DNA from 4 places in the Pseudomonas sp. LB3P14 genome. Region 4 is predicted to be linked to each of the others. Evidence: predicted binding sites of a transcription regulator. Region 4 holds the regulator's gene; each other region holds the start of a gene.
What was found. The regulator sigma-54, encoded in region 4, starts transcription at its own class of promoters, with help from an activator protein. The targets are predictions, from matches to a motif close to ANTGGCATNNANNTTGCTNT.
Positions count from the first base shown of each region.

Region 1: a site for sigma-54 is predicted at 1,293-1,312, ahead of ACYZT5_RS32730 (flagellar basal body rod protein FlgF). Genes of this name have one in related genera too.
Region 2: a site for sigma-54 is predicted at 1,827-1,846, ahead of ACYZT5_RS29170 (pilin). Genes of this name have one in related genera too.
Region 3: a site for sigma-54 is predicted at 1,116-1,135, ahead of ACYZT5_RS34350 (CmpA/NrtA family ABC transporter substrate-binding protein). Genes of this name have one in related genera too.

Region 1 covers NZ_CM142714.1:7,129,174-7,132,249, reverse strand. The annotation lists gene flgG (flagellar basal-body rod protein FlgG) at 1-452, opposite strand, end outside; gene ACYZT5_RS32730 (flagellar basal body rod protein FlgF) at 498-1,238, opposite strand; gene ACYZT5_RS32725 (sigma-54-dependent transcriptional regulator) at 1,552-3,076, opposite strand, start outside.
Region 2 covers NZ_CM142714.1:6,359,186-6,362,261, forward strand. The annotation lists gene pilB (type IV-A pilus assembly ATPase PilB) at 1-1,667, opposite strand, end outside; gene ACYZT5_RS29170 (pilin) at 1,893-2,303, shown strand; gene ACYZT5_RS29175 (BON domain-containing protein) at 2,622-2,978, shown strand.
Region 3 covers NZ_CM142714.1:7,472,121-7,475,196, forward strand. The annotation lists gene ACYZT5_RS34350 (CmpA/NrtA family ABC transporter substrate-binding protein) at 1-996, opposite strand, end outside; gene ACYZT5_RS34355 (quinone-dependent dihydroorotate dehydrogenase) at 1,226-2,245, shown strand; gene rmf (ribosome modulation factor) at 2,461-2,676, opposite strand.
Region 4 covers NZ_CM142714.1:4,269,433-4,272,508, forward strand. The annotation lists gene lptB (LPS export ABC transporter ATP-binding protein) at 1-68, shown strand, start outside; gene ACYZT5_RS19750 (RNA polymerase factor sigma-54) at 341-1,834, shown strand; gene hpf (ribosome hibernation-promoting factor, HPF/YfiA family) at 1,909-2,217, shown strand; gene ptsN (PTS IIA-like nitrogen regulatory protein PtsN) at 2,230-2,694, shown strand; gene rapZ (RNase adapter RapZ) at 2,697-3,076, shown strand, end outside.

The DNA.
Region 1 (3,076 bases), 2.9 Mb from region 4:
ACCGTGAAGGTCTGGGCATCGTTGGGGATGACAATGGCCGGTTCCAGGGCGAAGCCGCTGGCGTTCACGATCTGACCGTTGGAGTCCAGGTGGAACGTACCGTCACGGGTATAGGACGTGGTGCCGTCCGGCTGCAGAATCTGGAAGAAACCGCGACCGTCGATGGCCATGTCCAACGGCTGCTCGGTGGTTTGCAGGCTGCCGGCGGTGAAGTTTTTCTGGGTGCCGACGATGCGCACACCGGTACCCAATTGCAGACCCGACGGCAGTTCACTGTCCTGGGTCGACTGGGCGCCTGGCTGGCGTTTGATCTGGTAGAGCAAGTCCTGGAACTCAGCGCGGTCACGTTTGAAACCCGTGGTCGACACGTTGGCCAGGTTGTTGGAAATGGTCGTCAGGTTGGTGTCCTGGGCGGACAGACCTGTTTTGGCAACCCATAGAGCCGGAAGCATTCGATTCTCCTCGTGCGCCTGTTTTACGGCGCGACGTTCTGATAATTAGCTGATCTGCAAGACCCGAGCCATGGCCTGGTCATCGTCTTTGGCGGTGTTCATCATCTTTATGTGCAGCTCGAACTGCTTGGCCAGGGCCAGCACCGAGGTCATTTCTTCCACGGCATTGACATTGCTCGACTCGAGAAAACCGGACACCAGCTTGACGTTGGCATCGGCTTGCGCCGGCTTGCCGTCCTTGGTGTGGATCGAACCGTCCAGGCCTTTGGTCATGTTCTTGAAATCAGGGTTGACCAGTTTGATGCGGTCGACTTCCGCCATCACGCGAGGACCTTCGCCCATCGCACGAATGCTGATGGTGCCGTCCTCGCCCACTTCGATTTGCTGCTCGGGCGGCACGGCAATCGGCCCGCCATTGCCCATCACCGGCATACCGTTGCCGGCCCGCAGCACGCCCAGGGCGTCAACGTTCAGGCTGCCGGTGCGTACGTAGCTTTCGCCGCCGTCAGGGTTCTGCACGGCGATCCATCCGCTGCCTTGCACCGCGACATCGAGATCGCGACCGGTTTGCACCAGCGCACCAGGGGAGAAGTCGGTGGCCGGACGCTCGGACAAGGCAAACGCACGCGCCGGAAAGCTGTCACCGAACACCGGCATCGAACGAGCCTGCTCCAGGTCTTTCTGGAAACCGTTGGTGGAGATGTTCGCCAGGTTGTTGGCATGAGCCTTCTGCGCCAGTGCATTCTGGCTGGCGCCGGTCATTGCCACATAAAGGTACTTGTCCACACTCTTTCCTCTGCATGCCGGACGTTTGCCGCCCACTGCTGTACTGCTGAGCCATAAGCAATTTGCAGACCAACTTTTTTCTGGCGGCACAGGGCCCGGCAAACAAAGGACTTGAGGGGTTTTGCGGGGAATGGGGAAATGTATCGAAGTCGAAAAACCGGCGGTGTTATGCCGCTTCGCGGCAACGCTCAGCTTCCGTCGCCTGATCGTTCCCACGCTCCGCGTGGGAATGCAGCCCGGGACGCTCCGCGTCCCAAGAGCGGACCCAGAGCGTCCATTGAGGCATTCCTTTGCTGCGCGTGGGAACGATCAGTCAGGTGTTGTCCTTGCCGACTTCATACTCACGCAACTTATTGGCAATGGTCGTATGCGAAACCCCCAACCGCTTCCCCAGTTGGCGACTACTTGGATGCTCCGAATACAAGCGCTCAAGCACCGCTTTCTCGAAGCGCCCGACAATTTCGTCCAGCCCGCCCTCGAGCGAGAAATCGCCAAGTGGCTGACGCACGCCGTAATCCGGCAGGCGAATATGTTCGGCCTTGACGGTCCCGCCCTCGCACAAGGAAACCGCTTGGAACAACACATTTTCCAATTGCCGGACATTACCCGGCCAGTGGTAATGACTGAGCCGCTCCATCGCCGCCGGCGCCAGTTTTGGCAGTGGGCAACCGATCTGCCGACTGGCCTGATCGAGGAAGTGCTCCACCAGCGGCGTCAAACCATCGAGGCATTCGCGCAGTGGCGGGATGTGCAGCGAAAGCACATTCAAACGGTGATACAAATCCTGGCGAAACTCACCGCGCGCGCACAACTCGGACAGGTCGACCTGCGTTGCACAGATCACCCGCACATCCAGATAAACCTCTTCATCGCTGCCCACACGACGGAAGCAACCGTCCTGCAGGAAGCGCAGCAATTTCACCTGTAAGCGCGGGCTCATTTCCCCGACGCCATCGAGAAACAGCGTACCGCCCGCCGTCAATTCCAGCAGCCCGAGCTTGCCTTCTGCCCGTGCCCCCTCGAAAGCACCGGGGCCGTAGCCGAACAGTTCCGTCTCAGCCATGGATTCCGGCAGACCGGCGCAGTTGAGCGCCATCAAGGGTGACTGCCCACGCGGACTTGCCAGATGGCAGGCGCGCGCCAACAACTCTTTACCGGTACCGGTTTCACCTTCTATCAATAGCGGCGCATCCAGCGGCGCCATGCGTCGGGCTTCGCGCACTACGGCGGCCATCACCTTCGAGCTTTGGAAAATGCTGTCGAAACCGCGCAGCTCCTGCTTGCGCACGTTATAGATGCGCTCACCGACCCGGTCGGCGCGGTGCAGAGTAAGTACCGCGCCGGCCATGGCTTCGCTGTCGTCATGCTCCGATTGCAGTGGCGCGATGTCAGCGAGAAACACGTCACCCTTAACCTTCACCCGCAAGCCGTTGATCCGCGACTTGTTGGCGCGCACCAGCTCCGGCAAGTCGAAATCTTCGGCGTAACGCGACAGCGGAATCCCCGGCACCTCATCCACCCGCACCCCGAGCAACTGCGCCGCTGCGCGGTTGGCCGCGACGATCGAGCCGCCCATGTCGATCGACAGCACCGGAAACTCCAGGGCGCCGAGCAAGGCATTGAGTTCCATGTGCCGACGCTCGCTAGGCATAAGACCTACACGCTTGACGCCAAAAACCCCGGCAATCGATTCGAATTTCGGACGTAACGCCTGGAACTGAATGTTGATCAGGTTCGGGCAATGCAGGTAGATGGCATTGCCATGCTCACCGCCGACCTCGCCGCGTGCGACGTTGATCCCGTATTCCACCAGCAGGTTGAGAATGTCGCGCAGGATG
Region 2 (3,076 bases), 2.1 Mb from region 4:
CTGGTGATGCCTTGCATGGCCTTGAGCAGGCCCGACGTACGCAGGTCGTTGAAGCCGTCTTTGCGCATCTGACTGTCGATTTCCAGTGAATTGCCTTCGGCCATGATCAGCCGTTGCAGGTCCGGTGTGTTCTTCACCACTTCATAAATCCCGACTCGGCCTTTGTAACCGCCATTGCACTGATCGCAACCGACGGGCTCATAGATCGTGAACGAGCCGATGCGTTCCTCGGGGAAGCCTTCTTTGAGTAGCGCCTCACGGGGAATCTCGATGGGTTTCTTGCAATGGCTGCACAGCTTGCGTGCCAGGCGCTGGGCAATGATCAGGCTGATCGAGGTGGCAATGTTGAACCCGGGGATGCCCATGTTGTGCAGGCGAGTGAGGGTTTCGGCGGCGCTGTTGGTGTGCAGGGTCGACAGCACCAGATGCCCGGTCTGGGCGGCCTTGATGGCGATTTCGGCGGTTTCGAGGTCGCGGATCTCACCGACCATGATCACGTCCGGGTCCTGTCGCAGAAATGAGCGCAGTGCCTGGGCGAAGTCCATTCCCTGTTTGGGATTGACGTTGACCTGGTTGATGCCTTCCATGTTGATCTCCACCGGGTCTTCGGCGGTGGAGATGTTGATGTCCACGGTATTGAGAATGTTCAGCCCGGTGTAGAGCGACACGGTTTTGCCCGAACCGGTGGGCCCGGTCACCAGAATCATCCCCTGTGGCTGCTTGAGGGCGGCCATGTACAGGTCTTTCTGGTCGGGCTCATAGCCGAGGGCGTCGATGCCCATTTGAGCGCTGGACGGGTCGAGGATCCGGATTACCACTTTCTCGCCCCACAGGGTCGGTAGGGTGTTGACCCGGAAGTCTATGGATTTGCTCTTGGACAGGCGCATTTTGATCCGCCCGTCCTGGGGCCGGCGCCGTTCGGAGATGTCGAGGCTGGCCATGACTTTCAGCCGCGCGGCGATGCGATTGGCCAGTTGAATCGGTGGTTTGGCTACTTCACGCAAAAGTCCGTCGGTACGCACCCGCACGCGGTAGGTTTTTTCATAGGGTTCGAAATGCAGGTCGGAAGAGCCGCTCTTGATAGCATCGAGCAACATCTTGTGGACAAAGCGCACCACCGGCGCGTCATCGGCATCCTGGCCGGCGATGGCTTCCAGTTTGTCGTCATCGATCGACTCGATGTCCACACCATCAAGGTCGACATCGGCCATGTCTTCCATGCCGGCGCCTTGGGTATCGAAGAATTTTTCGATGGCGTCGCTGAGTTTGTCCTCCTCCACCAGGATGGCTTCAGTGTTCAGCCCGGTGCTGAACTGGATGTCATTGATGGCTTGCTGATTGGTCGGGTCGGAAACCCCCACGAACAACTTGTTGCCGCGCCGCCAGAGGGGCAGGGCATGGTGCTGACGGAGCAGTTTCTCGCTGACCAGTCCCTTGGGCTGGGTCTCCTTGTTCAGGCAGTTGAGGTCCAGCAAGGCCATGCCAAAGTGTTCCGAGGCAATCTCGGCCACCTGGCGGCTTTGCACCAGTTTGCTCTGCACCAGGTAAGTCACCAGGGAGATGCGATTGCGTAGGGCTTGCTGATACGCCTGTTGCGCGCTTTTATCAGTGAGCAGCTCGGCCAGGACTAATTGCTTGGCCAGACCGCTAAGGGCGATGTCATTCATGGGGATACCGGACGCAGACAGTTCATGACTTATAGCCTAGTCAAGCAGCGGAACCAAACCAGCACTGCTCAGGTGACAAAAAGTGTCAGATAGTGCGGATCCTGGGGGTAGGAAAGGGCTTTGTGTTGGCCTCGTGCCCCTATAACAGGGGGCGAAGGGCTTGGCATGGGCTGTGCTGCGGCTAATTCAGATCATGAGATTTCGACTCATGCATGGAGCTTGTCTATGAATACTCAAAAAGGTTTTACCCTGATCGAACTGTTGATCGTGGTGGCGATCATCGGGATTCTGGCGACGGTTGCGCTGCCGCAGTATTCGAAGTATCAATCGCGGGCGAAGGTCACCGCCGGTCTTGCTGAAATATCGGCATTGAAGGTCCCCTACGAAGACATTATGAATCAAGGCACCGTCCCCACCCTCGCTCTGCTCGGCGTTAGCGCGACCACAGGCAATTGCACGATTGCGGTGGCGGGCAACATCACTTCTGGTGTTGGCAGTATTGGCTGCACGATCCTCAATGCAAACGGTCAGGTGGCCGGCAAGACCATCACGCTTTCGCGCGCGCTGGCCGGTGGCTGGACTTGCGCCTCAACGGTACTCAAAGAGTACGCGCCTACGGGTTGCCCTGGCGTCTAATCCATCGCCAAGTCTGTCCCATGCCCCGCCTTTCACGACGCGGAGCATTTTTTTGTCCGTCATTTGGGGAGCGATTCAAATAATCAAGAAAACCCCAACAATTCATGGCCTTAGGCCTGTGCTAAAACCCGCAACTTGCATGTACATAATTTCGAAGTCATGCATTTTGCATGATTCCGAAAATCAGTTGATTTGGTAAGTTATTGTTTTATAAGCATTTATTTCTCGTCTCAAAGTTGGCACAGCGTTCGCAATATCTCTGGTAACCCTGCTGACAAGACACGCAGCAGACTTTATAGAAAAACAGGAGTTACTCGTATGAAGAAGTTCGCTATCGCCGCCGCTACTGCTACCGCGCTGACCCTGACCATGGCCAACGCAGCTTTTGCACAGACCACCCAAACCACCCAGGCCCCGATGACTCTGGCGGCTGGTGAAATGACCAAGGCCACGGAAGCTACTTCCGATACTTGGATCACTACCAAAGTCAAAAGTGACTTGGTGACCGAAAAAGGCATTCCTGGTACCGACATTAAAGTCGAAACCAACAAAGGCGTCGTGTCCCTGTCGTCCACCGTTGCGGTGACAGACGCTCAGAAAGCCACCGCTGTGGCCATCACCAAGAAAATCAAAGGCGTCAAGGCGGTCTCCGCTGACGGCCTGAAAGCCGAGTAAGGCAAGGCTTCTCGCCTGGACTGGGAGAAGGCGTGGTAGGCGGGCCGAGTAATACGTCTGCCGCCTCTGGAGAGTTCATGCGAAAGGCCATAAGGATG
Region 3 (3,076 bases), 3.2 Mb from region 4:
GTCGCGCAACAAGCCCCAGCGGCGGAACTGGGTCATGAACCACATGCCGTCGGACAAATAAGGCAGGTTGACCTCGCCGTCCGCATGGAAACGCAGGGTATGCGGATCCTGCCAACGATTACCGAGGCCATCGGCGTAGTCACCGAGCAACCTCGGCGCAATGCAGTCGAGTGGCGCGTCGAGGTATTCGGGCGCACTCAACAGCTTCGCGGTGCTGCAGCGATTTTCCGTGCTTTGTTCGATGAAGCGGCTGGCTTCGAGGATCGCCATCACCAGCGCCCGGGCGGTGTTGGGGTATTGCTCGACAAAAGCGCGGGTGCACCCGAGGACTTTTTCCGGATGATCGGGCCAGATGGTCTGGGTGGTGGCCAGGGTGAACCCCAGGTTTTGCTGCACTGCGCTGGCGGACCATGGCTCGCCGACGCAGAAACCATCGATGCGTCCGGCTTGCAGGTGCGCGACCATTTGCGGCGGCGGCACCACCACGCTGTTGACGTCCTGCAGCGGATGGATGCCCTGACTCGCGAGCCAGTAATACAGCCACATTGCGTGAGTGCCTGTAGGAAATGTCTGGGCGAAAGTGAGTTTTGGGCGACTTTGGTGCACGTGCCGGTCGAGTGCTTCAGGACTGGTCACGCCCAGGGCCTGTAAGCCATGGGAGAGATTGATGCTCTGGCCATTCTGATTCAGGCCCATGAGCACTGCCATGTCGGTCGACGCGACACCGCCGATACCCAAATGCACGGCGTAGATCAAACCGTACAGGCTGTGGGCGGCGTCGAGTTCGCCACTGACCAGTTTGTCCCGCAGGTTAGCCCAGGACGGCTGGCGCTTGAGGTTCAGGGTCAGGCCATAAGGTTGGGCAAAGCCCTGCGTGGCGGCGACCACCACGGAGGCGCAGTCACTCAGGGCCATGAAGCCGAGGTTGATTTCGGTCTTTTCCGGAGCATCGCTGCCGTTGACCCAGGCCAGAGGGTTGGCTGGAACTTCAATCATCAGTAAACACCTTCCATAAAAAAGCGCCGTACCGGGCTGCTTGCCAGAGCAAGGCCAAGTGACGACGCCTTTGTCTTTCGACTCATCCCGCCGTTGGCATGAGTGCTGATGTCAGTGACGGTGCAAGGCATATGCCATCGCTCACTGATTTTGTCGCGCGCCTCGCCTGCAACCTCGATGCCCGGCTATAATCGCCGCCACTTTTCGTAGCCCAGAGTCAAACCCGCCCATGTACACCCTGGCCCGTCAGCTGTTGTTCAAACTTTCCCCGGAAACCTCCCACGATCTGTCCCTGGACCTGATCGGCGCGGGCGGGCGTTTGGGCCTCAACGGCTTGCTGTGCAAGGCACCGGTGAAAATGCCGGTGACCGTCATGGGCCTGGACTTCCCGAACCCGGTAGGTCTGGCGGCCGGTCTGGACAAGAACGGCGCGGCCATCGACGGTTTTGCCCAACTGGGTTTTGGTTTTGTCGAAATCGGCACCATCACCCCGCGTCCGCAGCCGGGCAACCCGAAGCCACGAATTTTCCGTCTGCCGGATGCCGAGGCGATCATCAACCGCATGGGGTTCAACAACCTCGGCGTCGATCACCTGCTGGCCCGAGTGGCGGCGGCCAAATACAAGGGCGTGCTGGGTATCAATATCGGAAAAAACTTCGATACCCCGGTTGAGCGGGCGGTCGACGACTACCTGATCTGTCTGGACAAGGTCTACGCCCACGCCAGCTACGTGACGGTCAACGTCAGCTCGCCGAATACCCCTGGCCTGCGCAGCCTGCAGTTCGGCGATTCGCTGAAGCAATTGTTGGCTGACCTGGCTACGCGCCGGGCAGAACTGGCGCTGCGCCACGGTAAACATGTCCCACTGGCGATCAAGATTGCGCCGGACATGACCGACGAAGAAACCGCTCAGGTCGCGCAAGCGCTGATCGAAACCGGGATGGATGCGGTGATCGCTACCAACACCACCCTGAGCCGCGTCGGCGTTGAAGGCATGGAGCACGGCGACGAGGCGGGCGGTCTGTCCGGCGCACCGGTTCGCGACAAGAGCACCCACACCGTGAAGGTGCTGGCGGCAGAGTTGGCCGGTCGCTTGCCGATCATCGCCGTGGGCGGCATCACCGAAGGCAAGCACGCGGCTGAGAAAATCGCTGCGGGGGCGAGCCTGGTGCAGCTCTATTCCGGCTTCATCTATAAAGGCCCGGCGCTGATTCGTGAATCTGTAGACGCCATCGCAGCCCTGCGCTAAATCCTGTAGGAGCATGGCTTGCCAGCGAAGGCGTCCTCAAAATCGCCTTCGCCGGCAAGCCGTGCTCCTACAGCGGCGTGTTTGACCAAAGAACAGGCATAAAAAAGGGCTCCTCGAAGGAGCCCCTGGGCCGGAGCCCGCCGCCCGGATGGGACGTGCGTGGTTAAGTCATTCAGTCATCAGATTGTCGTGTCGGAGTGTGTTAAGCCCTGTAATTAGCCGACGGCGTGAAGTTCGTTGAGTCTATGGATTCCCGCAGTGCCGGTCATACCGTCCCAGTTGTCGCCGCGTCCTTCTCGCCAGCCGTTAATCCAGGCTTGGCGTACCGACGGTAGAGTAAATGGGCAAAGCTCACGGGATTTGCCACCAACGCCATATTGATATCCGCGCAAAAATGCTCTTTCCAACGGATCACGCTTAAGTCTTCTCATAGGGTGTTGCCCTCACTTGTTGACTGTATTTATCGCGTCGACCTCAATTGAGGTCTGGCAGAAAAACTCTGCCGTTGGGGCTCGCTGCCGGCGTCGCGAGCCAAGGTGTTGACGTCATTGCGGCGTCAACCTGTATTGAGTTCTAACCAATGCGTCACATCGAGGGAATGATCGTTTTGTCATAAGGACGTAACCATTAAGGTGGTATGGCAATAAGTAACACGATGTTGTCCCGTGTTTATTGGCAAAACCCCGGTATGATCGGCCCCTCGCTACAGGATGGGGTTAATCCCTTAGTGAGAATGTCTCCTGTTAAGCAGGGAGACTATTCGACGAAGGGTCGACTTATGACATTTTGTTGCATCAACTTTTTTATCTGCCTTTGCATCTAAGCTCTTTT
Region 4 (3,076 bases):
ACTCTGCCACCATCCTGGCCAACGACCTGGTCAAGGAAGTGTATCTGGGCCATGAGTTCCGCCTGTAAGCACTGAGGTGCCTGGCTAGTCGACAGAGAGCCGCTTCGATAAAAACGCCTGTGTGCTTTTATTGTTACGGCGCTCCAGGCGTACACGCCGCTTCAAAGGTGTCAGCCATTAGCAAGAGCAACGTACCAATAACGCTTTATAGTTTTTTATTGTTACAGCGCTCTAGGCAAACACTTCAGTTTCAGGCATATAATTTGCTTATGTTTGGCGCCCCGGCGCCCTGTAGTGGATGGCGCATGTGCGCCGGCGAATAAGGTGTTAAGCCCCTGCCATGAAACCATCGCTAGTCTTGAGAATGGGCCAGCAGCTGACGATGACACCGCAGCTGCAACAGGCCATCCGCCTGCTCCAATTGTCGACCCTGGACCTGCAACAGGAAATCCAGGAGGCCCTGGAGTCCAATCCGATGCTCGAACGCCAGGAAGAAGGCGACGACTTCGATAATGCCGACCCCTTGGCCGACAAAGCGGAACAGCAACCCAACGCCGATGTTTCGGAACCCTCTTACCAGGAAACCGCCCCGACGGTGGACAACCTCGAGGAAGGTGACTGGAACGAGCGCATTCCCAACGAACTGCCCGTCGATACCGCGTGGGAAGACGTCTACCAGACCAGCGCCAGCAGCCTGCCGAGCAACGATGACGACGAGTGGGATTTCACCACCCGTACATCGGCCGGCGAAAGCCTGCAAAGCCATCTGTTGTGGCAACTGAACCTGGCACCGATGTCCGACACTGATCGCCTGATTGCCGTGACCCTGATCGACTGCATCAACAATCAGGGCTACCTGGACGAAACCCTCGAGGAGATTCTCGAAGCCTTCGATCCGGAGCTGGACATCGAACTGGACGAAATCGAAGCCGTCCTGCACCGCATCCAGCAATTCGAACCCGCTGGCATCGGCGCCCGTAACCTGGGCGAATGCCTGCTGCTGCAATTGCGTCAGTTGTCCGCCAAGACCCCTTGGCTGGTCGAGGCCAAACGCCTGGTCACCGATTATATCGACCTGCTCGGCAGCCGTGATTACAGCCAGCTGATGCGTCGCATGAAGCTCAAGGAAGATGAGCTGCGCCAAGTGATTGAACTGGTCCAGAGCCTCAACCCGCGCCCAGGCTCGCAGATCGAGTCCAGCGAAGCCGAATACGTCGTTCCCGACGTGATCGTACGCAAGGACAACGAGCGCTGGTTGGTGGAACTGAACCAGGAATCCGTGCCGCGACTGCGGGTCAATGCTCAATACGCCGGTTTCGTGCGCCGCGCCGACACCAGCGCCGACAACACCTTCATGCGCAATCAGTTGCAAGAGGCCCGCTGGTTTATCAAGAGCCTGCAAAGCCGCAACGAAACCCTGATGAAAGTAGCCACTCAGATCGTCGAGCATCAGCGCGGCTTTCTTGAATACGGCGACGAAGCCATGAAACCGCTGGTCCTGCATGACATCGCCGAAGCGGTGGGCATGCACGAGTCGACGATTTCACGGGTGACCACGCAGAAATTCATGCATACCCCACGGGGCATATATGAACTGAAATACTTTTTCTCCAGTCACGTCAGCACCTCTGAGGGCGGTGAATGCTCGTCTACGGCGATCCGCGCGATCATCAAAAAACTGGTTGCCGCGGAAAATCAGAAAAAGCCGTTGAGTGACAGCAAGATCGCTGGTTTACTGGAGGCACAAGGCATTCAGGTGGCTCGCCGCACCGTCGCCAAGTACCGCGAATCCCTCGGGATCGCGCCTTCGAGCGAACGCAAGCGGTTGATGTAGAGCCACGCCACAGCGTTCCAGTGGCAGGCATTTCTGCCTGCCGCTTTATGCACTGGCAACGAAGGAGAAGCTGTATGCAAGTCAACATCAGTGGACACCAACTGGAAGTGACCGAACCTCTTCGCACCTACATCGGCGAAAAACTCGAACGATTAGAGAGGCATTTCGACAAGATCACCAACGTGCAAGTCACGATGACGGTCGAAAAGCTCAAGCAGAAAATCGAAGCCACGCTGCATATTCCCGGCAATGAAGTGGTCGCAAACGCGGAGCATACTGATATGTACGCGGCGATCGACGCACTGACCGACAAGCTGGATAAACAACTCAAAAAGCATAAGGAAAAGACCCAAAGCCTCCTCCAGGGCGCGACCGGTCGTTAACACTCCCAACCCATGATCCGACTTGAAAGCATCCTGACCCCCGGCCGTTCCCTCGTGAACGTGCCGGGCGGCAGTAAAAAGAAAGCCCTCGAGCAAATTGCCAACCTTATCCACCGCGAAGTGCCGGATCTGGCGATGCAGGATGTCTTCGAGAGTCTGGTCGCCCGTGAAAAACTCGGTTCCACCGGTTTTGGTAACGGCATCGCTATCCCCCACTGCCGCCTCAAGGGCTGCGACGCGCCCATCAGTGCCTTGATGCACCTGGACGCCCCCATCGATTTCGACGCCATCGACGGTGCCCCGGTTGACCTGCTGTTCGTTCTGCTAGTCCCGCAGGCTGCCACCGATGCGCACCTGGAGCTACTGCGCCAGATCGCCAGCATGCTCGATCGCAAGGAAGTGCGCGAAAAACTGCGCAGCGCCCCGAGCAATGAAGCCTTGTATCAGGTCGTCCTGGACGAGCAAAACGGTCAGTAATCATGCGCTTGATCATCGTCAGTGGCCGCTCCGGCTCAGGTAAAAGTACCGCGCTCGATGTTCTCGAGGACAACGGCTACTACTGCATCGACAACCTTCCCGCCGGCCTGTTGCCGGAACTGGCCGAGCGCGCGTTGATTCACACCGAGCTGGCACAACCGCTGGTTGCCGTGTCCATCGATGCGCGCAACTTGCCAAGTCACTTGTCGCGGTTTCCCGAGCTGCTGGAAGAAGTACGCAGCCGGCATATCCAGTGTGATGTGCTTTATCTGGACGCCGACGAAGAAACCTTGCTCAAACGCTTCTCGGAAACCCGCCGGCGTCACCCGCTGAGCACTGCCAATCGCTCGCTGGCCGAAGCCATCAACGATGAAACCAGCCT